DNA from 3 places in the Halomonas sp. LES1 genome. Region 1 is predicted to be linked to each of the others. Evidence: predicted binding sites of a transcription regulator. Region 1 holds the regulator's gene; each other region holds the start of a gene.
The links. Region 1 encodes FNR, which switches genes on or off when oxygen is low (the NO sensors DNR and NnrR bind a similar motif). Its sites were predicted from a motif close to TTGATNTANATCAA; they were not measured.
Positions count from the first base shown of each region.

Region 2: the regulator FNR is predicted to act here: its motif matches at 2,895-2,908, upstream of RM463_RS04600 (OmpW family outer membrane protein).
Region 3: the regulator FNR is predicted to act here: its motif matches at 3,709-3,722, upstream of clpB (ATP-dependent chaperone ClpB).

Region 1 is NZ_JAVRGC010000003.1:145,732-156,438, reverse strand. Features, by position in the region: gene RM463_RS08055 (putative nucleotidyltransferase substrate binding domain-containing protein) at 563-2,389, shown strand; gene RM463_RS08050 (3'-5' exonuclease) at 2,424-3,041, shown strand; gene ttcA (tRNA 2-thiocytidine(32) synthetase TtcA) at 3,320-4,231, shown strand; gene fnr (fumarate/nitrate reduction transcriptional regulator Fnr) at 4,315-5,058, opposite strand; gene RM463_RS08035 (radical SAM protein) at 5,139-6,461, opposite strand; gene RM463_RS08030 (sulfite exporter TauE/SafE family protein) at 6,551-7,258, opposite strand; gene ccoS (cbb3-type cytochrome oxidase assembly protein CcoS) at 7,258-7,488, opposite strand; gene RM463_RS08020 (heavy metal translocating P-type ATPase) at 7,485-9,974, opposite strand; gene RM463_RS08015 (FixH family protein) at 9,989-10,492, opposite strand; gene ccoG (cytochrome c oxidase accessory protein CcoG) at 10,494-10,707, opposite strand, start outside.
Region 2 is NZ_JAVRGC010000002.1:77,352-88,058, forward strand. Features, by position in the region: gene RM463_RS04585 (RimK/LysX family protein) at 1-393, opposite strand, end outside; gene RM463_RS04590 (DUF3549 family protein) at 417-1,436, opposite strand; gene RM463_RS04595 (YqcC family protein) at 1,738-2,070, shown strand; gene RM463_RS04600 (OmpW family outer membrane protein) at 2,182-2,808, opposite strand; gene RM463_RS04605 (hypothetical protein) at 3,015-3,314, shown strand; gene RM463_RS04610 (OmpW family outer membrane protein) at 3,438-4,070, opposite strand; gene putA (bifunctional proline dehydrogenase/L-glutamate gamma-semialdehyde dehydrogenase PutA) at 4,303-7,971, opposite strand; gene putP (sodium/proline symporter PutP) at 8,048-9,538, opposite strand; gene RM463_RS04625 (AraC family transcriptional regulator) at 9,891-10,658, opposite strand.
Region 3 is NZ_JAVRGC010000009.1:142,966-153,672, reverse strand. Features, by position in the region: gene RM463_RS16410 (acetolactate synthase 3 large subunit) at 1-449, opposite strand, end outside; gene clpB (ATP-dependent chaperone ClpB) at 971-3,580, opposite strand; gene pgeF (peptidoglycan editing factor PgeF) at 3,992-4,747, opposite strand; gene rluD (23S rRNA pseudouridine(1911/1915/1917) synthase RluD) at 4,774-5,733, opposite strand; gene RM463_RS16390 (outer membrane protein assembly factor BamD) at 5,869-6,753, shown strand; gene RM463_RS16385 (NAD+ synthase) at 6,879-8,510, opposite strand; gene RM463_RS16380 (PP0621 family protein) at 8,607-8,816, shown strand; gene RM463_RS16375 (DEAD/DEAH box helicase) at 8,956-10,707, opposite strand, start outside.

The DNA.
Region 1 (10,707 bases):
GTGTTCTCCACTTGTTGTTGAGATAGGGAACTTGTGCAGTCGTTGATGGTGAAATCATCAGGACAATCGCATGTCTCCGGGCGGGAAGACGCCATGGTGGCGTGCGATTGCCCTGCATGATGCAGATGAATAGTGGTCAATGAGTGCAAGAAATGAATCCCAGACTTTCGTATCATGAGAATAAAGCGATTCAGTGTTGTTGGTAAAAAATATTTAAAATCAATGATTTGTTATATATTGTTCTGTGGAATGCCAGGAGAAAAGTCGGCTGGTTAACACCATGGTATATCTCGTTCATCTTGGACCTTTGTCTAGTAATAAGGCGTCGGATAGGACCATGGTCTAAGCGGCCCTGGATCGATACGTTCGTCTAGCTTATCGGCGAGGCATGGTCGTTGTTATGCTCCACAGGAGCACCGATGTGTCGTCGGCTTTGTCGCCTGCCGATCACGCCTGCGGAAATCAATAACAATGCCTTCGCCGAAGGCGTCCCCCTGAGACCGACGAGCCACTTCGGTGCCGGGGCGCTCCTTCAAGCGGGGGTGATCCGTGAGGTCCAGCCATGATCGATCTCGATCTTTCTCAGCCACCGTTCACGCTGCTCGACGGGCCCGGTCGCGAGCGGGTGCGCCAGGGCGTCGATCTGGCCTACTTCGATCGTGACGAGATCATCCTCGAGGCTGGTCAGCCCGGCGAGTATGTCTTTCTGATTCACAAGGGCGAGGTGGCGGAGATCGATGCCACCCAGCCGGCAGCCAGGGAGCGCATCGGGCATTACACCCAGGGGGACCTGTTCGGGGCGATCAGCATTCTCAACGGCAAGAGTCGCTATCGCTTTCGTGCCGAGCAGGAGAGCCTCTGCTACCTGATGCCCAGGGCACTTTTCCTGGAGCTGTGCGACGCCTATCTCCCCTTTGCCGAGTTCTTCCGCCAGAGCCTGGCCCACAAGGCCCGCCTGCTGACCGAGCAGCGCGCCGAGGGCGGAGTGACCATGGCCGGTTTCATGCTGGCGATGGTGAAGGAGTGCATGCGTGAGCCCCTGGTGGTGCCGGCTGCCACCACCATCGCCGAGGCGGTGGTCACCATCAACGAGCGGCGTGCCGACTCGCTGCTGGTGAAGCGCAGTGGTTGTCACGGCATGATCACCAAGACCGACCTGCTCAATGCCCTGGTGGTAGACGAACGTGGCCGAGACACTCCGCTCGAGGAGCTGGGGCATGCCGAGCTGATCACCGTGACACCGGAAAAGTACCTCTTCGAGGCGCTGGTGATCATGACCCGCCACAAGGTGGAGCGGGTCGTGGTGATGGACCAGCACCAACCGGTGGGGGTGGTGGAGCTGACCGATGTGCTCAGTTACTTCTCCAGTCGCAGCTACGTGGTCAGCCTGCAGGTCGAACAGGCCGACAGCCTCGAAGCTCTCGCCGCCGCCAGCCGCCGCACTCCCGAGCTGGTCAGTGCGCTGATGGCCCAGGGGGTCAAGCTGCGCTTCTCCATGGGCCTGCTGGCGGCCCTCAACGGCCGGATCATCAACAAGGCCTGGGGGTTTCTGATCGACGAGCGTTACCATGCCGATAGCTGCCTGATGGTGATGGGCAGCGAAGGGCGTGGTGAGCAGATCCTCAAGACCGATCAGGACAACGGCCTGATCCTGGCCGATGATCTCGAGTGGCCCGACTGCGCCGAGCGGATGCAGTGCCTGACCGAGACCCTGGTGGAGCTGGGTTATCCACTCTGCCCGGGCAATATCATGGTCTCCAACCCGGAGTGGGTGGGCACGGTCACCCAGTGGAAGCGGCGCATGGCGCGCTGGGTCGAGGCCCGGGATGGCGACAGCCTGATGAAGCTGGCGATCATGCTCGACTCCCACGCGGTGGCGGGCAACCCGGCGCTGCTCGACCGGGTGCGTGACGACCTCTTTGCCCAGTGCAGCGGAAACGATCTGCTGCTCTCCTACTTCGCCCGCACCATTCTGCGCTTCTCCACACCGCTGACCCTGTTTGGCTCACTCAAGCGACCTCAGCACGGCATCGATATCAAGAAGGGGGGGATCTTTCCCATCGTGCATGGCGTGCGGGTGATGGCACTGGAGCGGGGCATACGGCCTACCTCGACTCTGGAGCGTCTGGAGGCCCTGGCTGCCGATGGCCGGCTGGAGCCACGCTTCGCCGAGGACCTGGCCGAGGCGCTGGCGCTGTTCACCGAGCTGCGCCTCAAGCAGCAGCTGGCAAGGCGTGAGGACGAGGAGGGGGGCGAGCCGCACAGCCCTGATCGTGTGGTGGTGCAGGAGCTCTCGTCGCTGGAGCGCGACCTGCTGCGCGAGGCGCTGCATATCGTCAAGGACTTCAAGCAGCGCCTCTCCCACCGCTTTCATCTGGAATACTCATGAATCGACGGAACGACAACGACACAAGGAGCCCGTCATGCTCAAGATGCTGAGACGCGTCGCGGATCAGCGGCGCCATGCCAACGGCGAGTACGCCTGGCTGTTTCGCCCCTATACCGGTGACGAGATGGTGGTGATCGACACCGAGACCACCGGCCTGGATACCCGCAGCGCCGAGCTGGTGTCGATCGCCGCGGTGCGGGTGCGTGGTGATCATATCCTCACCAGTGACTCTTTGGATCTGCGCCTTCGCCGCCCCGACTCGCTGACCGGTGATTCCATCCGCATCCATGGCCTGCGTGGCATGGACCTCGACAATGGCGAGAGCATCGACAGCGCCCTGGCGCGGCTGCTCGACTTCGTCGGCAATCGCCCACTCGTGGGCTGGCATCTGGGCTTTGACCTGGCGATTCTCAACCGTGAGCTGCGTCCGCGTTTCGGCTTCGAGCTACCCAACGCCACCGTGGATGTGGCCCAGCTGTGGCGGCGCCGACTGCGGCGTCGGCACCCGGAAATCGATAACCTGCCACGCTTCGAGAGTGCCGCCGAGCGCCTGGGAGTGCCGGTCATGGGGCGCAATACCGCCCTGGGGGATGCGGTGACCACCGCGCTGATGTTCCTGCGCCTGGAGCGTACTGTCGCCGCCGGGAGTTAGCCGGCACGAGTGGTAGGGCTATCGCAGATGACAGTACCACTCAAGGCTATTCCGGTGACAGGCCGTCGAGGGGGCGCTACGAGTACTTCCTTGTAGGCTACCTCGGCCATCCCTGGTCCTCGGACCCCCTTTCCGACCTGTCCCCGGCGCCTTTCACTATCACCCTGTTGGTAGCTGCGATAGCCCTGGCGCGAGTGGCGTCTGGCGTCGCCTGGCGCGGTCGCCGGTGGTAGGATGGGCGCCTTTCATTTTTGCCCGCACTGGCAGCGCCAAGACCTATGCAAGACGCCGTGACCTTCGACCCCCGCGAACGCGATAGCGCGCCCTTCACCCACTCCGGGCCAGCCACGCCCCAGCCCGGTACTCAGGAGAAGCGTGAATTCAACAAGCTGCAGAAGCGGCTGCGGCGCCAGGTGGGCAATGCCATCATCGACTATGGCATGATTCATGAGGGAGATCGGGTGATGGTGTGCCTGTCCGGCGGCAAGGACAGCTACACCCTGCTCGAGATCCTGCGCAATCTGCAGCGCAACGCCCCGGTCGACTTCTCGCTGGTGGCGGTGAATCTCGACCAGAAGCAGCCCGGCTTTCCCGAGCATGTGCTGCCCGAGTACCTGCAGGGTATCGGGGTCGACTATCATATCCTCGAGCGCGACACCTACTCGGTGGTCAAGGAGAAGACCCCGGAAGGCAAGACCACCTGTGCGCTCTGCTCGCGACTGCGCCGCGGCTCCCTGTATGGGTTCGCCGAGGAGATCGGTGCCAACAAGATCGCCCTGGGCCACCACCGCGAGGATATCCTCGAGACCCTGTTCCTCAACATGTTCTTCGGCGGCAGCCTCAAGTCGATGCCGCCGAAGTTGCTGTCCGACGATGGCCGAAACATGGTGATTCGACCGCTGGCCTATTGCCGGGAGGCGGACATTGCCGAGTTTGCTCGGCAGATGGCGTTTCCGATCATCCCCTGCAATCTGTGTGGCTCTCAGCCCAACCTGCAGCGTCAGGTGGTCAAGGAGATGCTGGCGGAGTGGGAGGCGAAGCACCCCGGGCGGCTGGAGAGCATGTTCAAGGCGGTGACCAACGTGGCGCCTTCACAGCTGGCCGATCGTGAGCTGTTTGACTTCGCCGGGCTGGAGGAGAAGCAGGCCAGGATGCAGGCCAGCCGGATCGATATCCAGCAAGAGCTCTAAGTTTGAAGAGCGGCGCTTCACGCCTGGAAGCTGGAAGAAAAACCTTGACCCCAGAATTATCGGGTCCATGCCAGCTTCCAGCTTTAGTGCGCGCCCTCCTCCTCGGCCAGGTGGGTGAGCGCCGGCAGATCGAGGATATTCACCTCGCGCCCCGAGACGGCGACCAGGCCCTGGGTCTGGAAGCGGCCGAGGATACGGCTTACCGTCTCCACCGCCAGGCCCAGATAGTTGCCGATATCGGCCCGCGCCATGGAGAGGCGGAAGCTGTAGGGCGAATAGCCGCGGCGGCGGAAACGTTCGGAGAGGCTGGTGAAGAAGCTGGCCAGGCGCTGGTCGGCGGTCTTGCGCGAGAGCAGGCGCATCATGCGGCGGTCATCGCGCAGCTCCTTGCTCATGCTGCGGTAGAGTTGTCCGCGCAGCTCCGGCATCGACTCCGCGAGGTGGTCCAGGCGGTCGAAGGGAATCTCGCAGACGGTGGTGGTCTCCAGGGCCACCACGGTACCGGGGTAGCATTGTTCGTCGATGCCGTCGAGGCCCACCAGCTCGCTGGGCAGATAGAAGTTGGTCAGCTGGTCTTCGCCACTGCCCTCGGTGGTGACCTGCTTGAGGCTGCCGGAGCGAACCGCGAAGACGCTGGAGAAGGGAGTGTCCTGGCGGAATAGCGCCTCGCCCTTCTTGAGTGGTGCGCGACGCCGGATGATGGCGTCGAACTGGTCCATGTCGTCCACCTCGAGTGCCAGAGGCAGGCAGAGCGAGCTGAGACTGCATGTCTGACAGCGCGTCTCCTGTAGTACGGATCGCCGCCGACCGGTGAGAGTACCCGCCATGGCCCTTCCCTTCTTGATCGTGTTCATGGCCCCATTATGGAGCAAAGTGCAGGCGGGGCAAACTATGCGGGGCTCGGCGGCTAGGGGAGGGCGAGGGCCTCGAGGATGTAGGGCAGCCGCCAGTGTCCCTCGGCGGTCAGCGATACCCCCTCAGTCGTCATCTCGATCACTCCCTCCGCGTGAAGCCTCTCGAGGTGTGGGCTCGGCGGCAGGCCTGCAGGGTCGATGCCACGGCCACACAGCAGGGTCTCGCGGTGGCGTCGTTCATCGGCCGTCAGCCGGGTGCCGCGTGCGGTTGGCAGGCGGCTGTTATCGAGTGCCGATTCGTATGCCGCCAGCGTATCGGCGTTGCGAACCCAGAGGTCGCCGATACGGCTGATGGCATTCACGCCGAGTCCCAGCAGGTCACCCGCTTGCCCCCGGGTAAAGCCAAGCGGGCCATGGCCCAGGGCGCCGCTGGCCCGGGCCTGTGCCAGGGGGTCGTTGCGACGCGTGTAGAGGCCCAGACCGATATGGACATAGCCGGCGGCGTCGAGCCGGACGCGAGCCTCGGCCAGCAGTTGTTGGCGGGTCGCCGCGTCGGGTAACCAGCCATGGTGGATGGCACGCTGGGCAGGGTGGTGTGCCGGGCGATGCCGATAGCGGTAGAGGCGGATGCGTGCCGGGACCATGCCGATGACCTGCTCGAGGGTGTCGACGAGGCCTTGGGGTGTCTGGAAGGGGAGCCCCAGCATCAGCGACATCGTCAACTCCCGGAAGCCCAGGCGGTCGGCTTCGTCGACCAGCGACTCGGTCAGGGCCCTCGGCTGTACGCGGTTGATGGCCTGCTGGACGCGTGGATCCAGCTCCTGCACACCCAGGTTCAGGCGGTTGAAGCCCAGCGCCTGCAGATGTCGCAGGGTCAGCATATCGGCCTCTCGTGGGTCGAGGTCGATGCTGAAGTCCCGCTCTCGGTCGCCGGAGAGGCCGAGGCGTGCGTCCAGGCGATCGAAGAGGTCGCTCATCTGCTCCAGCGTGAGAAAGGCCGGGGGGGTGCCGCCCCAGTGCAGTCGAGATACCGGCGGCAGGCCGTCGAGCCGGCGCCGGACCAGTACCATTTCGCGGTCGAGACGTGTCAGGTAGGAATCGGCCTGGCGACTGCTGCGAACGGAAACGCACTGGCTGGCGCAGAAGCGGCAGGCATGACGGCAGAAGGGCAGGCGTACCTGGATCGCCAGGGGGGCCTCGGCCGGGCGCGCAGAGAGGGCCACTTCCAGGGCCTGGACGCCGATGTCGTCGCGATAGTGGTGCGGGGCGGGGTAGGCGACCTCCGCGGCCGTTACCAGGTCGCCCGCGCCGGGCAGCGGCTCTCGAGCAGGACTCGAGGCTCCGGCGGGGACGGTGTGCTTGGCGGGAACGGGCATGGGGCGACTCCGCTGATGGCTCTATCCCCATGCTAGGGGGTGGGGCCGAGAGCGGCGTTGAGCTGCGTCAATCCCGTGTGGAATAGTGCTCAGCCGGTATGGGTGGCGCCTCCCCCGGGAACCAGCAGCCATAGCTGCCAGAGCGCGAAGGCGATGATGGAGAGTGCGGCAAGGGTGCGGGTGCCCCGGTGGCGGATCAATCGGCTCAGCTGACGCGCGGCGAAGCCGGTGGCCAGCAGGGCCGGGAGTGTGCCTAGCCCGAAGGCGCCCATCAGCAAGGCGCCGCGCAGCGGGTCAGCCATGGCCAGGCTCCAGGTCAGCATGGAGTAGACCAGCCCACAGGGCAGCCAGCCCCATACCGCCCCCAGCGCCACTGCCTGGGGGAGTTTGACCACCGGCATCAGCCGGCGCCCCAGTGGCTCGAGATATCGCCACAGGCGCCTGCCCAGGGCCTCGATCCCGAGCAACCCCTTCCACCAGTCGGCGATATAGAGCGCCATCAGGATCAGCATCAGGGCGGCGAGCCCCTGCAGGATGAAGCGCGCGGGGGCGGTCAGCGAGAGCAGGGTGCCGAGAGATGCCGCCAGGAGGCCGGCGATCATGTAGCTGGTGATGCGGCCCAGGTTGTAGCCCAGCAGCAGGCCCGAGAGGCGCGTCGGGGAACGCATGCTGGGTGGCACCGCGAAGGAGAGTGCGCTCATGATGCCGCCGCACATGCCGATGCAGTGGGCACCGCCGAGCAGGCCGAAGACGAAGGCGGCGGCGAAAGGCGGCAGGTCCAGCCCGGTCGGGTCCATCAGCGCGTCTCGTCCGATGGGTCGGAGGTCGACGATGGGGTGTCGTCATCCTTGCCGCCGCTCCTGCGCTCCTCCGGGGGACGGTCATTGTCGTCCTCATCGAAGAGAATGCGGTAGGCGGGTCCTTCCAGATCCTCGAACTGGTCGTGCTTCACCGCCCAGAAGAAGGCCCACAAGGCCAGGCCAAGCAGAATCAGGGTCAGTGGTATCAGCAGGTAGAGAATAGTCATACGGTGCGGGGTTCCGAAGGTGTAGCCACCTCCTGTGGCAGCGGGGTGTGGCGAGTCAGGCGCAGAGCGTTGCCGACCACCACCAGCGAGCTTGCCGACATGCCGATGGCCGCAATCCAGGGCGTGACGAAGCCCATCATGGCCAGCGGCAGGGCGCCGATATTATAAACCAGCGCCCATCCGAGGTTCTGCTTGATGATGCGGCGCGTGGCGCGGCTGACGGCGACGGCCTCGACGATACGCATCAGGCGCGGGCCCAGCAACACGGCATCGGCGCGGGTGCGAGCCAGATCCGTGGCGCCGTTCATGGCGATGGCCACATCGGCACCCGCCAGCACCGGTACATCGTTGATGCCGTCGCCGACCATGGCGACGCGCTCACCCGCGGCCTGCAGCTGGCGCAGGCGCGCAAGCTTGCCTTCCGGGCTGACGCCGCCGCGCCACTGCGCGATACCCAGCCGGTCGGCCATGCGGGCGGTGGCGTCGGCGGTATCGCCCGAGAGCAGCTCCACCTTCAATCCCAGCGACCTCAGTGCGGCGATGGTGTCGACGGCATCCTCTCGCAGGCGGTCGCTCAGGCTGAACCAGGCCCGGGGCCGCCCGGCTTCGCTCAGCAACAGCCACTGGCCCTCGCCCGGGGGCGTCAGGGGCTGGTCGGGGGCGGCGAACTCCGGCTTGCCGAGCCGCCACCGACGGTCGTGAAGGGTGCCCTCCAGTCCCAGTCCCGGGCGGTTGACGATCGCCTCGGCGCCCAGGCGGTGATCACGATAGGGGCCGAAGGCCCGCGCGATGGGGTGCTCGGACTGGGTTTCCAGGGCCGCGGCGATGCGGGTCAGCGCCTCCTCGTCATGCTGGCTGCCGCCGAGGCCTTCGCTTTCCCCGGCTAGCCGGACCTCCACAAGGGTCATCTCACCGGCGGTGAGGGTGCCGGTCTTGTCGAAAACCACCCGGTCGAGATTCGACAGCGTCTCCAGGGCGTCGGCGCGGGTGATCAGTACGCCGCGTCGACGCAGCTGGCCATGGGCCGCCGTCAGTGCGGTGGGGGTGGCCAGGGCCAGTGCACAGGGGCAGGTGATCACCAGCACCGAGAGCGTCACCCAGAAGGCGCGCTGAGGATCGACAAACCACCACACGGTGCCGACCACCACGGAGAGAATCAGCACCTGAAGCACGAAGTGGTGGGCGAGGCGGGCGGTGTGCTCCGCGATTTTGGGGCGATGGGCGAAGGCGCGGTCGGTCAGGTCGACGATGCTGGCGGCCCTGGCGTCCTTGCCCGCGCGGGTCACACGGATGGTCAGCGGGCTGGTGATGTTCTGGCTGCCACCGGTCACGCTGTCGCCGAGCGTGCGGCTGACCGGCAGGGTCTCGCCGGTCAGCATGGACTCATCGAGACTGGACTCGCCATCCTCGATGATGCCGTCGGCAGGCACCCCGTGGCCGGGCTTGACCAGTACGCGGTCGCCCTCTTGCAGGTCGCTGGCGGGCACGATGCGCGCCTGGCCGTCATCCTCCAGCCGCGTCGCCGAAAGCGGCAGCACCTGAGCCAGGGCATTGCCGATGCGGCCGCTGTGCCGGCGTGCGCGCATCTCCACATAGCGGCCAAACAGCAGGAAGAAGGTGAACATCACCACCGAGTCGAAGTAGATATCGCCGCCGAAGAGTACCCCCCAGGCGCTGGCGATATAGGCCGAGCCGATGGCCAGCGATACCGGAACATCCATGCCCAGCTGGCGGCTGCGTATATCGCGCAGCGCGCCAGTGAAAAAGGGCTGCGCCGAAAACAGCACCACCGGTGTGGTCAGGGCGAAGGCCAGCCACAGGAAGAGGGCGTTGAAGTCGGCGCTGATCTCCCCCTCGCCGGCGAAGTAGTGGGGGATCGAGAACATCATCACCTGCATCATGCCGGCCGCGGCGACGATCAGGCGTCGGATGCTCATGCGCTCCTCGCGCTGAAGGCGAAGCTGGGCGGCATCCGGCTCATAGGGCTGGGAGGGGTAACCGATGGCCGCCAGTTCGGCCAGGATGCGAGACAGGAGAAGCCGTTCGGGGTCCCAGGTCACGCGCAGCCGGTGATGGCTGAGGTTGACCGCGGTGGCGGTGATACCCGCCAGGGCGTTGAGGCGGTGCTCGATCAGCCAGGCGCAGGCGGCGCAGGTGATGCCATCCACCGCCAGGGTGACATGCACCTGGCCGCTGCCGTCCTGTTCGGAGTGGACGAACTGCTGCTGCAGCCCGGGGTCATCGAAGACCGTCCAGGTATCGGCATCGGCCGCGCCGCGCTCATCGGGTCGCTCCGGCAGCTCGGTGCGGAAGCGGTAGTAGCTGGCCAGCCCGCCGTCGACGATGGCGTGGGCCACCGCCTCGCAGCCGGGGCAGCAGAGCGGGTGGCGGGTGTCATCCAGGGTGATCGACCAGCTGGCGCCGGTGGGTACCGGGTTGCCGCAGTGATAGCAGGTGGTGTCCAGGGTCTCGGCGGTGTCGGTCATGTCGGGGCGCCGGGCTAGAGGCCCGGCTTCAGGGTGACGGGGGCATCGTTCGGGAAGCTGATCTCGCCGGTGAGTCGCCACTCGGCCTGCTCACCTGCCTCGGGCTGCAGCTGCAGGTACCAGCGGTAGCGCAATGGCTCCTCCAGGGTGGTGAGATAGCGACCCTCATGTACATGCTCCAGGGTCAGCTCGCGATCGAAGTCGCTGTCGGTGGGGAAGATCAGTGCCAGGGCAAGGCTCTCCGGGCGACTCTCTCCCACCAGGTCCACCACGACGTCACCGGTGCGGTTATCGAACAGCACCTGGGCCTCGAGCCCCAGCGCCCGGGCATGCTCCTGTTTGGCCAGCTGCTCGTTAATGGCCAGGCCGCGCTTGTAGTAGTCGCCGCCAACCGAGCCATCGTAGTAGCGAATCGAGACGGCCAGGTAGATGAGGCTGAAGGTGATCGATGACATCAGGAGCCCGATCAGAAACCAGGGCCAGAACTGCTTGTACCAGGGCTTGAGGTCTTCGCGCATGTTATCTCCGCAGTTCGCCGAGGAAGCGTGCCTCGCGCTCCAGGCTGATATCGGGGGACCGCTCGGCGGTCAGTCGCAGGGTAATGGCATGGCTGGGCTGTTCGATCACCTCTCCCGGCACGGTGATGGTGACCACCCGCTGGCGTGAGTCACTGGCCGGGACTCGGATGCTCTCGGTATCCAGTGTCAGCCCGGGCAGGCCCGAAGCCTCCAGG
Region 2 (10,707 bases), on a different contig from region 1:
ACGACGCAGGGCGCGTCGGCCCAGCAGCATGGGGTGACGCATTTCGCGTCGGTCGGTCAGGGTGAACTCCACCGGGTACTCGAGGGTGCCGAGCCGCATGGGCGTGCGGACCACATAGCGCCACTCCTGCTGGCCGTTGGAGCTGCGTACCTTGCGGCGGTCGTGGAGCGGCATGCGGAAGACGTGGGGTGGGGAGTCAGGGCCACTGCCGGGGATGGTGAAGCTGACCCACGGCTCTCCCTCCTCGTCGAAGGTCGTGATGTCCTCCGCGTGCAGCGCCGAGGTACGCGCCCCGGTATCCGCCTTGGCGCACAACACCAGCTGCATTTCGGTCAGCTCGACCATCTCCCGGCGGCCGATGATCGCCTTGGGGGTATAGGGCAGTTCCTTCATCATTGTCATGGATCGTCTTCGCCTCAGCGCGTCAGGGCCGCGAGCCGCTTGCCGATGGGCGAGTCGGCAGGCGCCTCGCGCAAGGTCATCAGCACGGGCAATCGCAGCCTGGGGATCAGGGCCAGGTCGCGGGCCACTCTCATGAAGTCCGCCTGCTCGCAGCTTGCCAGGCGCTCGAGGTAGCACGGCAGTCGCTGACCATCCTCGAGAAGCGGCCAGCCGCGCGCGGCGATGGCCGCCAGCAGGTCGGGGCCACAGGCGTGGGCATCGGCCAGCAGGCTGTCGAACCAGTCACCGGCGGCCTCGCTGGTCGACGCCGCCCGTATGCAGGCACACAGGGTCTCGACATCGCCGGCCTCGGCGGCTGCTTCGCCCCGGGCGCGCAGCGCCTGGGCCAGCCGGTCATCGATGGCGACATGCTCGAGACAGTAGCACAGCGAGGTGAGCATCTCGGTGGGCAGGTCGGGCAGCCGCCGGGCCAGCTGGCGACGCTCCTCGTCACCCATGCGTACCGCGAAGTCGGCCAGCCCCTGGAGGCCGAGTGCCTGCCAGTCGCGCGTCTGCTGACCACTCAGATAGGCCTCTACCGGCTCCAGGTGCGAGCTGGCTGCTCGTCCCAGGTCATGGCTGGCGAGGGCGTGAAGCATGGCCTGGAAGGGGAGGGACGGTGTGAAGGCCAGCGGGTTGTCCTTCATCAGGTTATCCACCGCCTGGCCATCCTCGCGCCCGACCTTGGCCACGTTCCGGCCCAGGGTCTCGAGGAGTCGCTGCACGAAGACATCACGGGATGCCGGGTCGAGCCGGCCCTGTTCATCCAGGGGCAGAGCCAGGAACCAGATCAGCGGGTCGGGCATGTCGCCGAGGCGAAAGACCAGACCCAGCCGAGCCTGGCCCTGCCAGGGGACCGGCCAGGGCGCCGAGCCGGTCTCCAGGGCTTCCAGGGTCGCCATCTCGCAGGGCTCCACGCGCCGGCTCAGGTGGTAGAGCCGTACCTCGGCCCCGCTGCGCACGAAGAAGTCGTGAAGGGTGTGGATGGGTTGCATGGCATCTCCGCTTGTCTGAGCGTGCACTCTACCGTGGCATCATCAGACTGTCAGCAGGTTCGGCGAGGATGTGCCGGGGGTGATCAAATGTTGATCGCCCTTCGCTGTCTCCCATGGCATCGGGGTTAGCGAACTCTTTCCAGCGGTTATCCACAGGGCCGTTCACGGAAACTGTGAATGAGCCATGAACGGGGGATAACCAACCGGTCCTGGGGACGACGCCGTGATCCTTGAGATGACGGGTGGCCAGGGGTCGCCGGGGGCGAGATAATGACGCCACACTCGACTGGGAGCTTCCCCGATGACGGTTCACGACGAACTCGACAAGTCCCTGCGCCGGCTCGAGGCCACCATGAAGGCCGCCAACCTGTGGCAGATGGAGACACCCGAGCCCTCGGCATTCGATAGCCAGGAGCCCTTCTGCGTCGATACCATGGCGCTTCCCCAGTGGTTGCGCTTCGTGTTTATCGCCCGCCTGGACGCCCTGGTGGAGCGTCGCGCTCCACTGCCGGCGCGTTGCGATGTGGCCCCGGCCCTGGCGGCCTATTTTGCCCAGCAGGGCGGGCGTGCCAGCGACCGCCTGCTGCTGTGGCAGGTGGTGGAGGAGATCGACCGCCTGATCACCGAAAACTGAGTCGGTAACGAGCTGACTGGCCGCCAGGCGCTGCTACAACAGGACGACAGCACGCCAGGCACAACAGGGCCCGCCAATGGCGGGCCCTGTTGTGTCTGGCGTGAGGTGGAATCAGAAGCGGTAGCTGACGGCCCCCATCACGACCCAAGGGTCGATGTTAACGGTACCGATATCGTCACCATCAAGCTTGGCATCGGTATCGATGTCGAGGTACCAGGCGGCGCCATTGAGCGCCCAGTGATCGTCGATCAACAGGTCGACACCCAACTGGCCGGCGGCACCCCAGGAGTCGTCCAGCTCCAGGTCACCTAGATCGCTCTTCTCGTTGGAGAAGCGGGTGTAGTTGACGCCCACGCCGATATAGGGCTGTACATAGGCGTCGGTGCCGCCCAGCGGATAGTACTGCAGGGTCAGGGTCGGCGGCAGGTGCTTGGTGGAAGCCAGGTTCGCCCCGTTCAGCTCGATGTCGTGCTTGAAGGGCAGAGCCGCCAACAGCTCCATGCCCAGCTTGTCGGTAAAGCGATACCCCAGGGTAAAGGCAAAATCGGTCTCGTCTTGGACGTCCGCTTTAACGGCACCATTGACTAGGCTTCCGTTATCGCTCTTGGGCGCGACCTTGGCCACGCCGAGACGGGTGAAGAAGTCACCGGCCCCATAGGCGAGGGCCTGGCTGCTGGCGGTAACGGCAGCGGCGGCGACGCTCGCCGCAATCAGGATTGAGAGGGGGCTCTTGCGCATGCTTCGGCTCCTGGTGGCTGGCCTTCTGCGGCGGGGTGCCGCATCGGATGTCATGTTCATGTTAACGAGCCGTTAGGCGCAGCATGTTGACCCAGCGCAAGGTTTTTTACCCGGGGTGGCAGAGTGTCGCAGCCCTTCCGGAGCGTCTTCAGGGTCGCCAGAACGAGGGGAATCGTCTTCACTGAAGTCAGTGGATAGAGACGGGGGTGGCCATGTGGCGTGAGGAGTCGCGATACGATCGGGAGATGGCGCTGGCGGCTCTGCTGCTGGCGGCGGGGCTGGCGGTGTGGCTGCTGCTGCGCCCGGAGCTGATCACTGGCCTGCCGCTTGCGGGGCGCCTGCCATTGATACTGCTGGGTATCTGGGCGCTGGGTGCGGCCTTCCTGCGCCCCTATCGGGTGTTGCCCAGCCGCGGCTGGCCGCACCGGATGCTGACGCCCCCCTGGAGCCTGCTGGCTCTGGGGCTGTTTGCCTTGCTGGTGATGGGGCTGGCCCTCTCAGGATAGTGGCGCCTGGTAAGTGAAAGGACAGCAATCCGAATCTGGCCGCTCATGGGGTGCCTGACCGCCAGGCGCTTATGCGGCAGGGCCCGCCAGTGGCGGGCCCTGTTGTGTCTGGGGTGGGGATGGTCAGAAGTGGTAGCTGATGCCACCCATGACCAGTATCGGGTCGAGCTCGACCTTGCCGATGTCATTCCCATCCAGGCTGGCGTCGGAATCGATATCCATATACCAGACTGCGCCGCTAAGGGCCCAGCGGTCGTCGATCAGCAGATCTACCCCCAGCTGGCCGGCTGCCCCCCAGGAGTCATCTAGTTCAAGCTTTGCGCTGGAGCCGTCGAGCTTCTCGTCGGAGAAGGTCGTGTAGTTGACGCCTACACCGACATAGGGCTGGACATAGGCGTCGGTGCCCCCCAGCGGATAGTACTGTACGGCCAGGGTCGGGGGGAGATGATCTGTCGAACTGGTAGCGGCACCACCAGCAAGTGTGAAGTCATGGTCGAAGGACTCCGAGGCCAGCAGTTCGACGCCCAGCTTGTCGGTAAAGCGGTAGCCCAGGGCAAAGGCGAAGGCGCTGTCATCCTGCACATCAGTTTCCAGCACGCCCAGCGCTGTATCCAGCGAACCGTTATCGCTCTTGGGCGCAAACTTGGCCACGCCGAGGCGGGCGAAGAAGTCGCCGGCACCGTAGGCGAAGACCTGGGTGCTGGCGGTGAAGGCAACGCTCGTCGCGATCAGGATGGTGAGTGTTCTCTTGTACATGGTTTTGGCTCCTGCAAGCGTTGGCGCGGTGGGACACCGCCACCGAGCATTCATTTTAGATGCATGCCGCAGATTTTGCGTTGTTTCAACGTTGGGTCTGACGCGCAGGGCGAAAATAGGCGATGGCACACCCGCAGAAACGTGCAGGCCGCCCGAGGGCGGCCTGTTGGTGGGAAGGGGCAGGCGAAGGCCTGCATGCTGCGGATGGGCTGAGGGGGGGCTCTCCCGCGTTCTACTCGGCCGTGGCCAGCAGGCTGGCGTTGCCGCCGGCGGCGGTGGTGTCGATGCAGAGGTGGCGCTCCACCACGTAGCGCTCCGGCGCGATGGTCTGGGTCTCCAGCGGCACGATGGCTCCGTCGCGCTCGGTGAGTGCCCGGCGCAGCTCTCGGGTCCAGTCGCTGCTGCCGGCGGCGGCCACCGCCACGAAGCCCTCGACCGCGGTCAGCGTATCTGCCGAGACGCGGCCGTCGATCCCGGTGACCGGCGCCCCGGCCCGCTCGAGGGGCTGTACGGCCTCGACCGCGCCCGGTGCGACGACCAGCGCCGGGCAGCCGGCACCGAGCGCCTGCACCGCCTGGGCGACGGCGATATCCAGCGTCGGACCGAGACAGAGCACCGGCCCCTTGGGATACATCGCCAGCCGGTTGCTCTCTCCGGTCGGTCCCGGCAGCGACTGCGGCGTCATGTCCAGAGACGCCGCCTCGGCCAGCGCCTTGCGGATCACGCCGCGCTGGCCGGAGAGCGCCCGGCGCAGCACCTCGACCCGGTCGGGGCGCGCCGCCCAGTTGCGCGGGTCGAGGCCGTCGAGGGCCGACTGCAGATCGCCGATCGACACGGTGTCCCCCGTCGGCGCCTCGTGACGCTCGACCTCGGCGGTACGGCGAAAGCGGGTGACGTAGAGCGGCCCGCCGGCCTTGGGTCCGGTGCCCGAGAGTCCCTCACCCCCGAAGGGCTGGGAGCCGACGATGGCGCCGATCTGGTTGCGGTTGACGTAGACGTTGCCGACATGGATCCGCTCGACGATCTGCTGTACGCGATCGTCGATGCGGGTGTGCAGGCCGAAGGTCAGCCCATACCCCTTGGCGTTGATCGCATCGACCACCTCGTCGATCTCCCGCGCCTTGAAGGTGGCCACATGCAGCACCGGCCCGAAGATCTCACGCTCGAGATCACCGATGCCGTCGACCTCGACCACTGCCGGGGTGACGAAGGTGCCCTCCTCCGGGGCGGGCAGCGTCTTCAGCAGCTTGCCGGCCTTGCGCTGGGCTTCCACGTAGGCGGTGATATCGGCCTGGGCCTCTGCATTGATCACTGGCGAGACATCGGTGTCGGTGTTCCAGGGGTCGCCGATCACCAGCGCGTCCATGGCGCCGTCGAGCATGGTCAACAGACGCTCGCGTGCCTCCTCCTGGACATAGAGCATGCGCAGCGCCGAGCAGCGCTGGCCGGCCGACTGGAAGGAGGAGATCAGGATGTCGCGCACCGCCTGCTCGGTCAGCGCGCTGGAGTCCACGATCATGGCGTTGAGTCCGCCGGTCTCGGCGATCAGCACCGCATCGGGCCCGGCGTTCTGGGCGAGTGCCTTGTGGATGATCTGTGCCACCTCGGTGGAGCCGGTGAAGCAGACGCCGGCGATGCGCGAATCGCTGGTCAAGGGGCCACCCACCGTCGGCCCATCGCCGGGCAGCAGCTGCAGCGCCGCCTCGGGCAGGCCGGCCTCGCGCATCAACTCGACGGCCCGGGCGGCGATCAGTGGCGTCTGCTCGGCGGGCTTGGCGAGTACGGCGTTGCCGGCCCCCAGCGCGGCCGCGACCTGGCCGGTAAAGATCGCCAGCGGGAAGTTCCACGGACTGATGCAGACGAAGAGACCGCGGGCGCTGCCGGGCTCCTCGGCCTCGAGGCGCTCGCTCTCGTTGGCGTAGTAGCGCAGGAAGTCCACCGCCTCGCGCACCTCGGCGATGCCGTCGAACATCATCTTGCCGGCCTCGCGGGTGCAGATCACGGTCAGCTCGGCGATGTGCTCCTCGTAGAGATCGGCGGTCCGGCGCAGCACCTCGGCGCGCTCCGCCGCCGGCCGCGCCGACCAGTCGCGGTAGCCATCCTCGGCGGCGTCCAGCGCGGCGGCCACCTCTTCCTCGGTCGCCTCGTGGACCTGGCCGACCACCCGGGAGGTGTCGGCGGGGGAGAGCATGTCACGCGCCTTGCCCTGGGGCGCCGGGCCGCCGGCGAGCATCGGACCGGCGGTCCAGGTGGTATCGGCGAAGGACTCGCGGGCCTCGATCAGCGGCAGGATCGAGGCCGGCTCGTTGATCCGGTAGCCCCGGGAGTTCTTGCGCTCGGGGGCGAACAGCTCGCCGGGCTGGCGGATCGACGGGCTGGCGATGGCGCCGCCCAGGCGCTGCATCTCGGCCACCGGATCCTTGGAGACCTCGCTCGGCGGGATGGTGTCATCCACCACCTGATTGACGAACGAGGAGTTCGCCCCGTTCTCCAGCAGGCGGCGCACCAGGTAGGCCAGCAGGTCGCGGTGCGCGCCGACCGGGGCATAGATGCGGCAGTGGGTGCCCTCCGACTGCTTGACGATATGGTGCAGCGACTCGCCCATGCCGTGCAGGCGCTGGAACTCGTAGCTCTCCTTGTCGCCGCCCGCCATGGCGATGATAGCCGCGCAGGTATGGGCGTTGTGGGTCGCGAACTGCGGATAGATGCGATCGCGCCGGTCGAGCAGCATCTGCGCGCAGGCCATGTAGCTGACGTCGGTGTTGACCTTGCGGGTGAAGACCGGGAAGGTCTCGACGCCCATCTCCTGGGCCAGCTTGATCTCGGTGTCCCAGTAAGCCCCCTTCACCAGCCGCACCATGATCCTGCGGTCGAAGCGCTCGGCCATCTCGTGAAGAGCCTCGATCACTGGTGCGGCGCGGCGCCCATAGGCCTGAACCACCACCCCGAAGCCGTCCCAGCCGTCGAGCTCCGGGTCGTCGAGCAGCGCCTCGATGACGTCCAGCGACAGATCCAGGCGGTCCTGCTCCTCGGCATCGATGTTGAAACCGATGTTGGCCTTGGCCGCCTGCTTCACCAGCTCCTGGGCCCGGGGCACCAGGACTCTCATCACGGTATCGCGGTGTGTGTATTCGTAGCGAGGATGCAGCGCCGAGAGCTTCACCGAGATGCCGGGGCTTGAGCGCACGTCGCCCTTGGCCTGCTTGGCGATTGCCTCGATCGCCGTGGCGTAGGCCTGGTGATAGCGCAGGGCGTCGTCATCGGTGCGCGCCGCCTCGCCCAGCATGTCGTAGGAGTAGGTGTAGCCCTGCTTCTCGAGCTCCCGGGCATTCTTCATGCCCTCCTCGATGGTCTGGCCGAGCACGAACTGGCGGCCGAGAATCTTCATCGACTGAGCCACCGCGGTGCGTACCACCGGTTCGCCCATGCGGCGCACCAGGCCGCGCAGCGCGCGCACCGGGCCCTTGGGATCGTCTTCGAGTACCTTGCCGGTCAACATCAGCGCCCAGGTCGAGGCGTTGACCATCGACGAGGAGGACTTGCCCAGGTGCGCGCCCCAGTCGGAGGGCTCGATCTTGTCGTGGATCAGGTCGTCGATGGTCTCCGCATCGGGCACGCGCAGCAGCGCCTCGGCCAGGCACATCAGGCCGACGCCCTCGGCGGTGGAGAGTCCGTATTCGGCCAGGAACGACTCCATCATGCTCGGCGAGGTTTCCTTGCGCACCCGCGCCACGTAGTTGGCGCCGGCCTCGGCGATACGGCGGCGCTCCTCTTCGGAAAGACGCAGCTGCTGCTCCACCAGTCCCTTCAGCACGCTGGCTTCATCGATCGAATAGTGGTCGCGGATGCGCGCGCGGAGGACGTTCTCGACCCCCTGAGGACCCGGGGTGGCGTGATTCATGGTTGATCTCTCCTGCTAATGGCCCCGGTCGCGGGGCCACGTGGTGTTGCTGGTTTCGGCGCCCTTGGGCACCGAATTACCGCTCGATATGCTGATACTCGCCGGCATCGGCGGTGGCGAGGCTCACCGCCATGATGGCCACCCAGGCGGCGATGAAGCCGGGGATGATCTCGTAGACGCCGGGCCCGCCCATGAAGGAGCCGTTCCAGCCCAGCGAGATCCAGATCATGACGGTCGCGGCCCCTGTCACCATGCCGGCGATGGCGCCGGCGCCGTTGGTGCGCCGCCACATCAACGAGAGGATGATCAGCGGGCCGAAGGCCGAGCCGAAGCCTGCCCAGGCGTTGCTGACCAGCCCCAGTACCTGGGAGTCGGGGTTGGAGGCGATGATCACGGCGACGATGCCCACCAGCACCACGCAGAGGCGACCGATCGTCACCGTCTCCTTGTCGGATGCCTGCTTGCGCAGGAAGAGCCGGTAGAAGTCCTCGGTCAGCGATGAGGAGGAGACCAGCAGCTGGCTGGAGATGGTGCTCATGATCGCCGCGAGCAGCGCGGCATAGAGGAAGCCGGTGATCAGCGGATGAAACAGCAGATCGGCGAGGATGATGAAGATGGTCTCCGGGTCCTCGACATCCATATCGTTGCGCACGGCGTAGGCCCGGCCGAAGATGCCCAGCGACACGGCGCCGATCAGCGAGATGGCCATCCAGGACATGCCGATGTTACGCGCTATCGGGACCTCCTTGAGGCTGCGGATGGCCATGAAGCGCACGATGATGTGCGGCTGACCGAAGTAGCCCAGCCCCCAGGTCACCGCCGACAGCCAGCCGATGACCGTCAGCCCCTCGGTCCAGGTCAGCAGGGTGGGGTCTACCTCGTTGAGCGTCTGTGAGGCCTGGGAGTAGCCGCCGCCGCCTTCGCCGAAGAGTACCACCGCCGGCATGATCACCAGCGCCAGCATCATGATGCAGCCCTGCACGAAGTCGGTCAGGCTGACGGCCAGAAAGCCGCCGATGACGGTGTAGGCCAGCACGATGCCCAGAGTGATGACGACTCCCGCTGCATAGTCGCTCAAACCGCCGAAGTTGAATATGCCGGCGAAGGCGCTCTCGAACAGCTTGCCGCCCGCGACCAGGCCGGAGGCGGTGTAGACGGCGAAGAAAACGACGATGACGATGGCCGACACCGTCCTCAGCGACAGGGCGCGGGTCGGAAACCGGTTGGCCAGGAACTCGGGGATGGTGATCGCGTTGCCGTAGTGGACGGTCTGCTCACGCAGACGGGGGGCGACCAGGGTCCAGTTGAAGAAGGCGCCCACCAGCAGGCCGATGCCGATCCAGGCCGAGCCGAGCCCCGACACGAACAGCGCCCCGGGCAGCCCCAGCAGCAACCAGCCGCTCATGTCCGAGGCGCCGGCGGATAGCGCGGCCACCTTGGGACTCAGGCCGCGTCCGCCCAGCATATAATCTTCGGACGACGAGGTGGCCTTCTGCATCGCATAAACGCCGATGGCGATCATGAGTACGAAGTAGCCTATTAGGCTGATCCATACACCAGTTTCCATGAAAACTCTCCAGTTCATCAGGGCGGAGCCTGGCTCCGCGTCGTTGATGCCTGTGCCGAGGGGTCGGCAATCGGGCACCGCTTTCTTGGCTTTTTTATCTCGATGGCACTATGCCGGGGCTCTTGGGGTATTGCGGCGATTCGTTTTCTGGGTGGCCTCCTTCGATGAGTGCGGTATTCGGTACCGGAGCGCCTTCTGCACTGCGCCGGCGCCATGCGGGCGAGGTTGTTGCAGCCTGGCCTTACCCTGACTGTAGGTGCTTGGCGCCGGTGATGCTTGTGGATTCCGCGGGAGTTGTTGCAAAAAACGCGTGACTTGTACGACGATAGCGTTAGATAGGTAGACTTTAGTCTTAGTTTGTGGTGAGGGCAGTTTGCCTCAGGAGGCTCGGCGGTTGGCCATAGCTCTCGCGACAGGCGCGGGAGAGGGCGCTCTGGCTGCTGAACCCCGTCAGTTCCGCTATCTCGGTCAGCGATAGGTGAGTGTCATCGAGCAGCCGGCGGGCGGCCTCGAGACGACGGCGTCGCACGTATTGCCAGGGCGTGAGTCCGGTCTGCTGGCGGAAGCAGTGTCGGAAGTGGGCCTCGCTGAGACAGGCCACCCGGGCGAGGTCGGCGACGCTGAGGCGGTGTGCCAGATGTGCCTCGATGAAACGCTCTAGGCGCATCATATCGAGCCTGGGAGGGGAGGCTGGCGCCTCGCAGGCCAGGCGGGCGTGTAGGCAGCCCAGCAGCGTTGCGGCGAGACGGTCCCCCTGGTGAGCATCGGGTGGCGAGTGTTCCAGCTCCAGCAGCAGGAATGCCATGTAGCGCTTGAGTGGGTCATCCAGGGTAAAGAAGCGCGGGGCATCGAAGAGGCGTGCGAGCTCTCGCTGGGGGCCGGTGAGGGCGGCGGATCGTGTCGGCAGGTCAAGGATGAGCTGGCGGTTGTCGCCGGTACCTGCGTAGTAGTGCACATGGTTGGCCGGCACGATGCAGCCGGAAAGCGCCGAGATGGCGCCGCCGAGTCCCTCGATCTCGAATTCCGCCTGGCCCTGCAGGCCGATCACGACCTGATGGTAGTCGTGAGCATGATGTCGCGTGGCGGTATCGAGGGGGATCTGGCGGATCATGCTGGACATGGCGGTCTCCCTCCGCACAGCGGGCGAAGCACTATCCTACCCCGTGCGG
Region 3 (10,707 bases), on a different contig from region 1:
GCGGCCAGGTAGTAGGCCTTCTTGAGGACTTCCGGAATCTCGCTCGGATGCTTGATCGAGAAGCTGTGCTTCACGATCGGCCGAGTCACGCCAACGATGTCGGTTTCCTGGAAGGCATCATCGCCGATCAGGTGGCTCATCACCTGGCCACACAGCACCACCATCGGAATCGAGTCCATATAGGCGGTGGCGATGCCGGTGACGGCGTTGGTAGCGCCGGGACCGGAGGTCACCAGTACCGTGCCTGGCTTGCCGGAGGCTCGCGCATAGCCATCGGCGGCATGGGTGGCGGCCTGTTCATGGCGTACCAGGATATGTTTGACCTTGTCCTGGCGGAACAGGGCGTCATAGATATGCAGCGCCGCGCCACCGGGATAACCATAGATATATTCGACGCCCTCATCCTGCAGGAAGCGGGCGATCATGTCCGCGCCGGAAAGCAATTCCACGTGTTTTTCTCCCCTGGAGGTCTCGAGTGCGATCCGTCACCACTTGGGGCAACGGTGTCGAGTGCGGCGGTATGCCGCTGCCGGATACACCGGCACCTGATGCCAAACCCTGGCAAGAAGCCCTGTTAGGGCCTGCACTCTCATCACGGCGGTTTGCCGCGTCGGGGCGTTGGCCGACCCGGGCGGTGAGCCCGCAATCGGAAGTCCTTCGGCGGGTAGAGGCCACAGGCCTACCCTTCACACGGTAATGGGGGATTGCCCGCTGGGTCCGTGCCCGTATCAGGAAGGGTCAAGATTCCATTAGCGCCAAGGGCGTGTCAACCGCGGAAACAGCGTGGGTAGCCCATGAAAGGGGGTTGGGCAAGGCGAGATTGGAAATCTGATCCAAAAAAAGCCCGCTCTCTCGCAGGGAGGGGCGGGCAAGGGGGTTACAGGACGCAACCTGTCATTCAGTCTAGCCGGCCAGGCTCAGGATGCGAGTGCCGACGCTCGCCCCAGCGTGCGCCGGCACCGGCTTCCCTTCACTTCTGTACGGCGGCACCCTCCCGTGAGCTACCGAACACCAGCCGATCCTCTTCGGCGTCCACCTGGATGGTGTCGCCGGGCGCGAACTTTCCGGCCAGCAGATCCTGGGCCAGCGGGTTCTCGATACGCGCCTGGATGGCCCGCTTGAGCGGCCGCGCACCGAAGACCGGATCGAAGCCCACCACCGCGAGCTGGGCCATGGCCGCATCGCTGACCTCCAGAGAGAGCTCATGCTCCGCCAGTCGCATACGCAGGCGATCGAGCTGGATCCCGGCGATGGCCTGGATCTGCTCCTGTCCGAGGGCATGGAACACCACCACCTCATCGATGCGGTTGATCAGCTCGGGGCGGAAGTGAGTACCGACCACCTCCATTACCGCACTCTTCATCTGCTCGTATCCGGTGTCGCCACCGCCCATGCGCTGGATGATGTCCGAACCCATGTTGGAGGTCATCACGATCACCGTATTGCGGAAGTCCACGGTGCGACCCTGGCCATCGGTGAGGCGTCCATCTTCCAGCACCTGCAGCAGGATATTGAAGACATCCGGGTGTGCCTTCTCCACCTCGTCGAGCAGCAGCACCGAGTAGGGCTTGCGACGCACCGCCTCGGTCAGATAGCCCCCCTCCTCGTAGCCGACATAGCCGGGAGGGGCACCGATCAGCCTTGCCACGGAGTGCTTCTCCATGAACTCCGACATGTCGATGCGCACCATCGCCTCCTCGGTATCGAAGAGGAAGTTGGCCAGCGACTTGCACAGCTCCGTCTTGCCGACCCCGGTGGGGCCGAGGAACAGGAAGGAGCCGTTGGGACGATGTGGGTCGGCCAGCCCTGCCCGGGAGCGACGCACGGCATTGGCCACCGCGGTCACCGCCTCGTGCTGGCCGATCACCCGCTCATGCAGCGCCTCCTCCATGCGCAGCAGCTTGTCACGCTCACCCTCGAGCATCTTGGCGACCGGAATGCCGGTCCAGCGCGAGACCACCTCGGCGATCTCCTCCTCGGTGACGTTGGAGCGCAGCAGGGTATGCTTCGAGGTATCCGACTCGGCCTCGCTGAACTCGGCGATCTTCTTCTCGAGCTCGGGGATCACGCCGTACTGCAGCTCGGACATCCGTGCCAGGTCCCCCTGTCGCCTGGCCTGTTCCAGATCGATGCGAGCCCGGTCGAGCTCCTCCTTGAACTGTCCCGCCCCCTGGATGCTGGCCTTCTCGGCCTTCCACACCTCGTCGAGATCGGCATAGTCACGCTCGAGCTCGGCGATCTCCTCCTCGAGGCTCTCCAGGCGCCGGCGAGAGGCCTCGTCGGTCTCCTTCTTGAGGTGCTCGCGCTCCATCTTCAGCTGAATCAGCCGGCGGTCGAGACGATCCATCTCCTCGGGCTTGGAGTCGAGCTCCATGCGAATGCGCGAGGAGGCCTCGTCGATCAGGTCGATCGCCTTGTCGGGCAGCTTGCGATCGGTGATATAGCGGGTGGAGAGCTTGGCCGCGGCGATAATGGCGCCATCCGTGATATCGACCTTGTGGTGCACCTCGTAGCGCTCCTTGAGGCCACGCAGGATCGCCACGGTGTCTTCCTCCGAAGGCTCATCCACCACCACCTTCTGGAAGCGACGCTCCAGCGCCGCATCCTTCTCGATGTACTGGCGATACTCATCGAGGGTGGTGGCACCCACGCAGTGCAGCTCGCCGCGAGCCAGGGCCGGCTTGAGCATATTGCCGGCATCCATGGCCCCCTCGGCCTTGCCTGCCCCCACCATGGTGTGCAGCTCATCGATAAACAGGATGACCCGGCCCTCCTCCTGGGCGAGCTCCTTGAGCACCGACTTGAGACGCTCCTCGAACTCGCCACGGAACTTGGCCCCGGCCAGCAGCGCGCCCATATCCAGCGACAGCACGCGCTTGTCCTTGAGCCCCTCGGGCACCTCGCCATCGACGATGCGCTGAGCCAGCCCCTCGACGATGGCGGTCTTGCCGACCCCGGGCTCACCGATCAGCACCGGGTTGTTCTTGGTGCGCCGCTGGAGGACCTGAATGGTGCGGCGGATCTCGTCATCACGCCCGATTACCGGGTCGATCTTGCCGCTGGCGGCCCGCTCGTTGAGGTCCAGGGTGTACTTTTCCAGCGCCTCGCGCTGATCCTCGGCATTGGGGTCATCGACCCTCTCGCCACCGCGCACGCCATCGACCGCGGACTCCAGCGCCTGGCGCGAGAGCCCCGCTTGGGTGAGCAGCTTGCCGACCGCGCCCCCCATCTCCAGCGCGGCGAGCAGCACCAGCTCGCTGGCGATGTACTGATCACCACGCTTCTGGGCCTCGCGATCGGTGAGATTGAACAGCTTGATCAGGTCGCGGGAGGGCTGCACCTCACCGTCGAACTGGGCGACCCTGGGCAGGTCGTCGAGATGCCCGACCAGCACATCGCGCAACCGGGCGGCATCGCCACCGGCCCTCTGAACCAGCGCCTTGGCACCGGTGTCGGTGGCGTCGAGCAGCGCCAGCAGCAGATGGCCGGGCTCGAGCTGGTTATGACCGTGCCCCACGGCCAGCGACTGGGCATCGGCCACGGCGTTCTGCAGCTTGGCGGTAAACTTGTCGAAACGCATATCACGTCCTCCATCGGGATGGCGAGGCGATCGGACGCCCCGCTTGACCCTGTGAATGTCTTGACAACTTAAATGGCGTCAAGTCAGGCCGGTTTCAAGTCGGCCGTCGGGAGGAAGTGCATGACAAGTTGACGCGGATCAAGCGACAAGGGGTTGCGCGAGGCTGCTCCGGCGACAGGACTTCGAGGGGGCGCTGTAAATACTTCCCTATACGCTACCTCGGCCCTGCGGCGCTCTCGCGTCCCGCTCCGCTTGCAGGTCCGGTGCTGGCCATCCATGGCCAGCCCGTTCGGAGCAGTGCTCCTCACCCCTGGTCCTCGGCCCCCCTCTGCGACCTATCCCCGGCGCCTCTAGCTTAGTGCGTCTGCGATAGCCGCGGGTTTCCTTGAGCCTTGAAGCTTGTAGCTCGCTTCAGCGCAGCCAGATCACGCTGGCCATTCTTCCCGTGCTGCCATTGTCGCGACGGTGGGAGTAGAAGCGTGACTCGCAGGCGGTGCAGAAGTGGCCGCCGCTGATATGGGAGACGCCCAGACGCTCCAGACGCAGGCGCGCCAGGCGGTAGAGGTCGGCCATGTAGTGGCCCAGGCGATAGGGGCTGGGGTCGAAGGCATCGGCGGCCTCGGGGTGCACGCCAACGAAGGCCTGATAGACCTCGGGTCCCACCTCGAACTGGGCATTGGAGATCGCCGGCCCCAGCCAGGCCAGCTGCTCCTCGGGCGGCACACCCAGTGCCGCCACCGTGGCCTCCAGCACCCCGCCCGCCAGCCCACGCCAGCCGGCATGGGCCACCGCCACGCGCTCGCCGCGGCGGTCACAGAAGAAGACCGGCAGGCAGTCGGCGGTAAGGACCACGCAGGCATGACCACGATCGAGGGCGACCGCGGCATCGGCCTCCGGCGATTCGTCCGTATAGCCTTGCTGAACCCGCGCCCCGTGTACCTGATTAAGCCACAGCAGCGGTCGTTCGTTATCGACCTGCTTGTGCAGCAGGCGACGGCATAGCGCCACATGGGCGGGGTTGTCTCCCACATGGTCGGCCGGGTTGAAGCAGGCAAAGTCCCCCTGGCTGGGACCGGTCTCGCGGGTGGTGACGAAGGCCCCCACGGAGGTGGGTGCCGGCCAGTCGGGCAGGACCAGGGTGGGCCGCAGGTCGGGGGCGTCGCTCATGACAGTATCCTCGGTGCCGCAGGGGTTCAGCGCATCGTCTCGTGATCGTCACGCAGGTAGTCGAGCAACATCAGCAGATCGTCCGGCAGGGCCGCCCGGAAGCTCATCGTCTCACCACTGCCCGGATGCACGAAAGCCAGCCGGCGGGCGTGCAGCGCCTGGCGAGGAAACTCGCGCAGAATCTCCTTGAGCGTATCCGAGGAGCCGGCGGGCAGCTTGAGACGACCGCCGTAGACGGGATCGCCGACCAGCGGGTAGCGCAGGTGCGCCAGGTGCACGCGGATCTGGTGAGTACGCCCGGTCTCCAGCCGGCAGCGCACATGGGTATGAGCACGGAAGCGCTCGACCACACGGTAGTGGGTCACCGCCGGCTTGCCGGCGGCGGTCACCGCCTGGCGCTTGCGATCCTTGGCATGTCGGCCGATCGGCGCATTCACTGTGCCGCCGGCGGTCATCACCCCCACGCTGATGGCGTCATACTCCCGTGACACCGTGCGTGCCTGCAGCTGCTCCACCAGCGCCGTCTGGGCGGCCAGTGTCCTGGCCACCACCATCAGGCCACTGGTGTCCTTATCCAGGCGATGAACGATGCCGGCCCGGGGCACCGTCGCCAGCGCCGGGTCGTGATGCAGCAGCGCATTGAGCAGGGTGCCATTCGGGTTGCCTGCTGCCGGGTGCACCACCAGGCCCGGCGGCTTGTTGATCACCAGCACCTGCTCATCCTCGTACACCACCTCGAGGGGAATATCCTCGGGCTCGAAGCGGGTATCGTCCTCGACTTCGGTGCAGAGGCGCAGCCATTCGCCTCCGTAGACCTTATCCCTGGGGCGTGCCGTCTGGTCGTCCAGGGTCAGGTCGCCGGCCTTGATCCAGGCCTTCAGGCGCTCGCGGGAAAAGTCGGAGAAGAGCTCCGCCGCGGCCTGGTCGAGCCGCTGGCCGGCCATCGCGTCGGGAACACGCTGCTGTGCTTCGAAGGTCTGGGACATGAAGAGAGTGACCGTTTCGGGGATCGGAATCGGGCGCCGCCGATGACTGCGTTTTGCCACGCAGTGCTTTATAGTGGGCGGGTTTACGGCCGATTCTAACACGGCCCGTCCGCGTTGTTTGCCACGAGGATCACGATGCGCGTTTCCAACACCCCTGCCCGTTTCGCGGCCCTGCTCCTGGCTACCAGCCTGCTGACCGGCTGTTCCCTGTTCGGCGGTGGCTCCGACGCCTCGCCCGACGAGAGCGACAGCAGTGCACAAGCCAGCCCCTCACAGCGGGTTGCGGAGGAAGAGGTCGAGTATGCCAACCTCGGCGAGCGCGAACTCTACGAGGAGGCGCGCGACTCCCTGGACCGCGGCAACTTTACCGCGGCGATTTCCCGGCTCGAGGCACTCGATACCCGCTTCCCGTTCGGTGCTCACGCCGAGCAGGCCCAGCTGGAGCTGATCTACGCCTACTACGAGACCGACAACTGGGAGGCGACCCGGGCGGCGGCCAACCGCTTCATCCGCCTGCACCCCAGCCATCCCCAGGCCGACTATGCCCTCTACATGCGGGGGCTGGCCGCCTGGCAGGCCGGTCGCTTCAGCCTCGAGCGTCTCAAGCTGATCGACATCTCCAAGCGCGACCTGGGCGCCTCCCGCGATGCCTACAGCGACTTCCGCGAGCTTGGCCGGCTCTACCCCAACAGCCAGTACGTACCGGATGCTCGCCAGCGCATCATCTATCTGCGCAATCTGCTGTCGCGCCATGAGCTGCATGTCGCCGACTACTACATGCGCCGCGGCGCCTACCTCGCCGCCGTGGAGCGCGGTCGCTGGGTGATCGAGAACTACCCCCAGAGCGAGGCCACTCGCGACGCCCTGGCGGTCATGGTCGAAGGCTACCTGGGCCTGGAGATGCGCGACCGCGCCCGCGAGACCCTGCGAGTGCTGATCGACAACGCCCCCGACCACGAACAGCTGCGGGGCCGCACCTTCACGCCCCGCCACGTCGACGCCGACTCGATCTCGGCCTGACCGGCGGCAAGCTGCACGTCAGACGCATGCAATCGTTCGAAGTAAAAGAAAACCCGGAGGCCTCGGCCTCCGGGTTTTCTTGTCGCTCGGCACTTGTGTAGCTCGGCACTTATAGCTCGTCGGCGCTATTCGCCGGGCTGCCAGCCATTGACGATAGGATAGCGGCGATCGCGACCGAACCCGCGGCGGGTTACCCGCGCCCCCACCGGAGCCTGGCGACGCTTGTACTCGCAGCGGTCCACCAGCTTGACCACCCGGTAGACATCGTCACGGTCGAAGCCCGCCTCGATGATCGCCTCGGCGCTCATGTCGCCCTCGATATAGCGCACCAGAATGGCATCCAGGGTGTCGTAGTCGGGCAGCGAGTCGCTGTCCTTCTGGTCGGGTGCCAGCTCCGCGGAGGGCGATCGCTCGATCACCCGCTCGGGGATGGCCGGCGACTGGGTGTTGCGCCAGCGCGCCAGACGATAGACCCAGGTCTTGTAGACATCCTTGATGGCGTTGTAGCCGCCCACCATATCGCCATAGAGCGTGGAGTAGCCCACCGCCATCTCGCTCTTGTTGCCGGTGGTCAGCACCATCAGGCCCTTCTTGTTGGAGATCGCCATCAACAGTACGCCACGACAGCGGGACTGCAGGTTCTCCTCGGTGGTGTCACGCGTCGTGCCCTCGAAGGCACCGGAGAGGGTCTCCATGAATGCCTCCACCATCGGCTCGATGGGCATCACCTCGTAGTGCACGCCCAGCATATCGGCCTGTTCGGCGGCATCCTGCCGGGAGATATCGGCGGTGTAGTGGTAGGGCATCATCACCGCCTGTACCCGCTGGGGGCCCAGGGCATCCACGGCTATCGCCAGTGACAGGGCGGAGTCGATCCCCCCCGAAAGTCCCAGCACCACCCCCTCGAAGCCGCTCTTGTTGACGTAGTCACGCAGGCCGGTAACCAGCGCACAGTAGAGGTTCTCCTCCGGCTCGACATCGGGCTCGGTCTCGCCGGCCTGGGGCACCCAGCCGCCCTGGCGATGAATAAACTGCACCGGCATCACACCCACGGCCCAGTGGGGCGCCTGCACGCGCAGCTCGCCGAAAGCGTCCACGCAGGCCGAGCCGCCGTCGAACACCAGCTCGTCCTGGCCGCCGATCTGGTTCACATAGACGATGGGCAGCGACACCGCCGCGGCACGCTCCTCCAGCAGACGCAACCGCTCGGCAGGCTTGTCCTGATGGAAGGGCGAGGCGTTGAGACTGATCAGGATCTCGGCACCGGCCTCCTTCGCCAGGCGCGCCGGGGCCTCCTCCCAGAGATCCTCGCAGATCAGCAGGCCCAACTTCGCGCCCCGATGCTCGACCACCAGCGGCTCGCTGCCCCGGGCAAAGTAGCGCTGTTCGTCGAACACCTCGTAGTTGGGCAGCGCCTGCTTGGCATATTCACCCAACCACTCGCCGTCGAAGAGCGCACCGGCCAAGTTCCAGAGCTGCCCCTCGCGACGGCCGGGATAACCGACGATCACCAGCACATCACGCACGACCTTGGCGGCCATCCGAGCGCGAGCCTCGCGCAGACGACTCTCCATGGAGGGTCGCAACAGCAGGTCCTCCGGCGGATAGCCGGTCAGACAGAGTTCGGGCAGCACCACGATATCGGCGCCATGCTCGATGCGCGCCTCGCGCACCGCCTCGATGGCGCGATCGGTATTGCCGGGAATATCCCCTACCAGGGGATCCAGCTGAGCCATCACCAGCGTCAGGTCTTGCATGGGCTTGGAAATCTCTCGAGAATCAGTGAATACCCTCATTGTCCCGCATGGGCGGCCGACTGGCAAAGCCGACCACCCCACCTGGGAGCCACCCGGATGAACCTCTTGATAATACGCCTGATTATCTTCGCCGTGCTGTTCTTCGCCGGCCTCAAGCTATACCGCATGTACCGCGAGTGGAAGCTGGACCGTGAAGAGCTGCTGGAGGACGACCGCGACGATTCCCGGGGCAACCAGATGGTGCGCTGCGCCTGGTGCCAGGTGCATGTGCCCGAGAGCGAAGCCCAGCGCGCGCAGGGCGAGTGATTCTGCTCCAGCGCCCACCGGGACCGCTACCTTCAAGAGCAGAAGGAACATGACGAACCGGGAAGCGACGACGACCCGCACGCCTGAAACGCCGACACCCTGGATGCGGCTCGCCTACTCCCCAGACTAGCCAGCCGCCCTACTCCGCCTCGGCCGCCCGGCGGTAGCGCCCGACATAGTCGAACAGCTTCTCGCGCACCTGCCAGTGGCGCCCCACCCTGCGCCCCACCACGAAGTCGGGATGACGCAGGCGGTGACGCTCGGCGATCACCTGCTCGAGGGTCTCGGGCCGAAACGGTACCCCCGGGGCGCGCAGATGCTCACGCAGGAAGGCCGCGGCGAAGGCGCCGCGCTGGGCTGGCGTCTCGAGGGCGAACCACTCGGCTAGCGTCATGCCATCCTCGTCATGGTAGCTGACCTTGAGGCGAGGCAGGCCGCGGCCATTGACGGTGGCCTCCAGCTGCATGCCGGCGACCCGCAGCACCCGGGCGTCACGCAGGCGCAACGCCTCCTTGAGCTTGTCGTCGGCATCCACCAGCTGGACGCCGCAGCCGTGGCAACGCCGGGCGGCGATATCATTCTCGGCGCCGCAGTCGCCACACACCTTGAAACGAAAGCGAAACGAACATTGCTCCATCGCCGCCGTCGTCGACGTTGAATTTACGCTTTTCGCGCGGGGTCGGGCGCGATTGGAAAGCACCAGCCCCTGACAGCGACGCCCGAAATGCTCGATCACCAGGTCACCGTCGCGCTTGCCCCAGAACAGGTTGGCATGACCGCAGGCCGGGCACTCCACCTGCACCGGTTCGCTGTCGCCAGTCGGCTTGGGTGATCCCACCTCGGGGGCGTAGAGATCCCAGGGGTTGCCGGCGTAGTCGAGGATCAGGCAGTCGCGCTTGCCCGGCGAGAGGCGCAGCCCGCGGCCGGCGATCTGCTGGTAGAGGCTCACCGACTCGGTGGGTCGCAGGATAACGATCAGGTCGACATGCGGCGCATCGAAGCCGGTGGTCAGCACCGCCACATTGACCAGGTACTTCAACTCGCGCGTCTTGAAGGCGTCGATGATCCGTTCACGTTCGGCCGAGGGCGTCTCGCCGGTGATCAGCGCCGACTCCTCTGCCGGCAGATAGCCGAGGATCTCCTCGGCATGGGCCACACTGGCGGCAAACAGCATCACCCCCTGGCGATCCCGGGCTCGCTCGACCACCTCGGCAATGATGCCCGGCGTGGCACGATGGCCCGCGACCACTCGATTGAGTTCCTCCTCCCGGAAGAGTCCGCTCGTGGTCGGCGTGAGTGCCGAGAAGTCGTAGCGCTCCACCGCCGCATCTACCCTCACCGGCTCGGCCAGGTAGTCCTGCTTGACCATCAGCCTGAGCGGCTGCTCGAAGACACACGCCTGGAAGAAGCAATCGGCCTCACCGCGCACCATGCCGTGATGGTGGCGATGGTAGATGAAGCCCTGGCCGAGGCGATAGGGCGTCGCCGTCAGCCCCAGCACCTTGAGCCGGGGGTTGGCGGAGCGCAGTCGCTCGATCACCCGACGGTAGCTGGCATCCTCCGCCGGTGAGACACGGTGACACTCGTCGATCACCAGCAGGGTGAAGCTGCCCTGCCCCGGGGCCGGAGAAGCGAAACGATCCAGGCCACGCACCACCGACTGAACCGAGCCGAACACCACCTGGCGCTCGGCCTCCTTGCGCCCCAGGCCGGCGCTGAAGATATCGGCCTCGAGGCCGTAGGCCAGATACTTGGCGTGGTTCTGCTCCACCAGTTCACGCACATGGGCCAGTACCAGCACCCGCCCGCGGGCCAGGCGCGCCAGCTCGGCGATCACCAGCGACTTGCCGCTGCCGGTGGGCAGCACCACCACTGCCGGGTCGTCGGACCC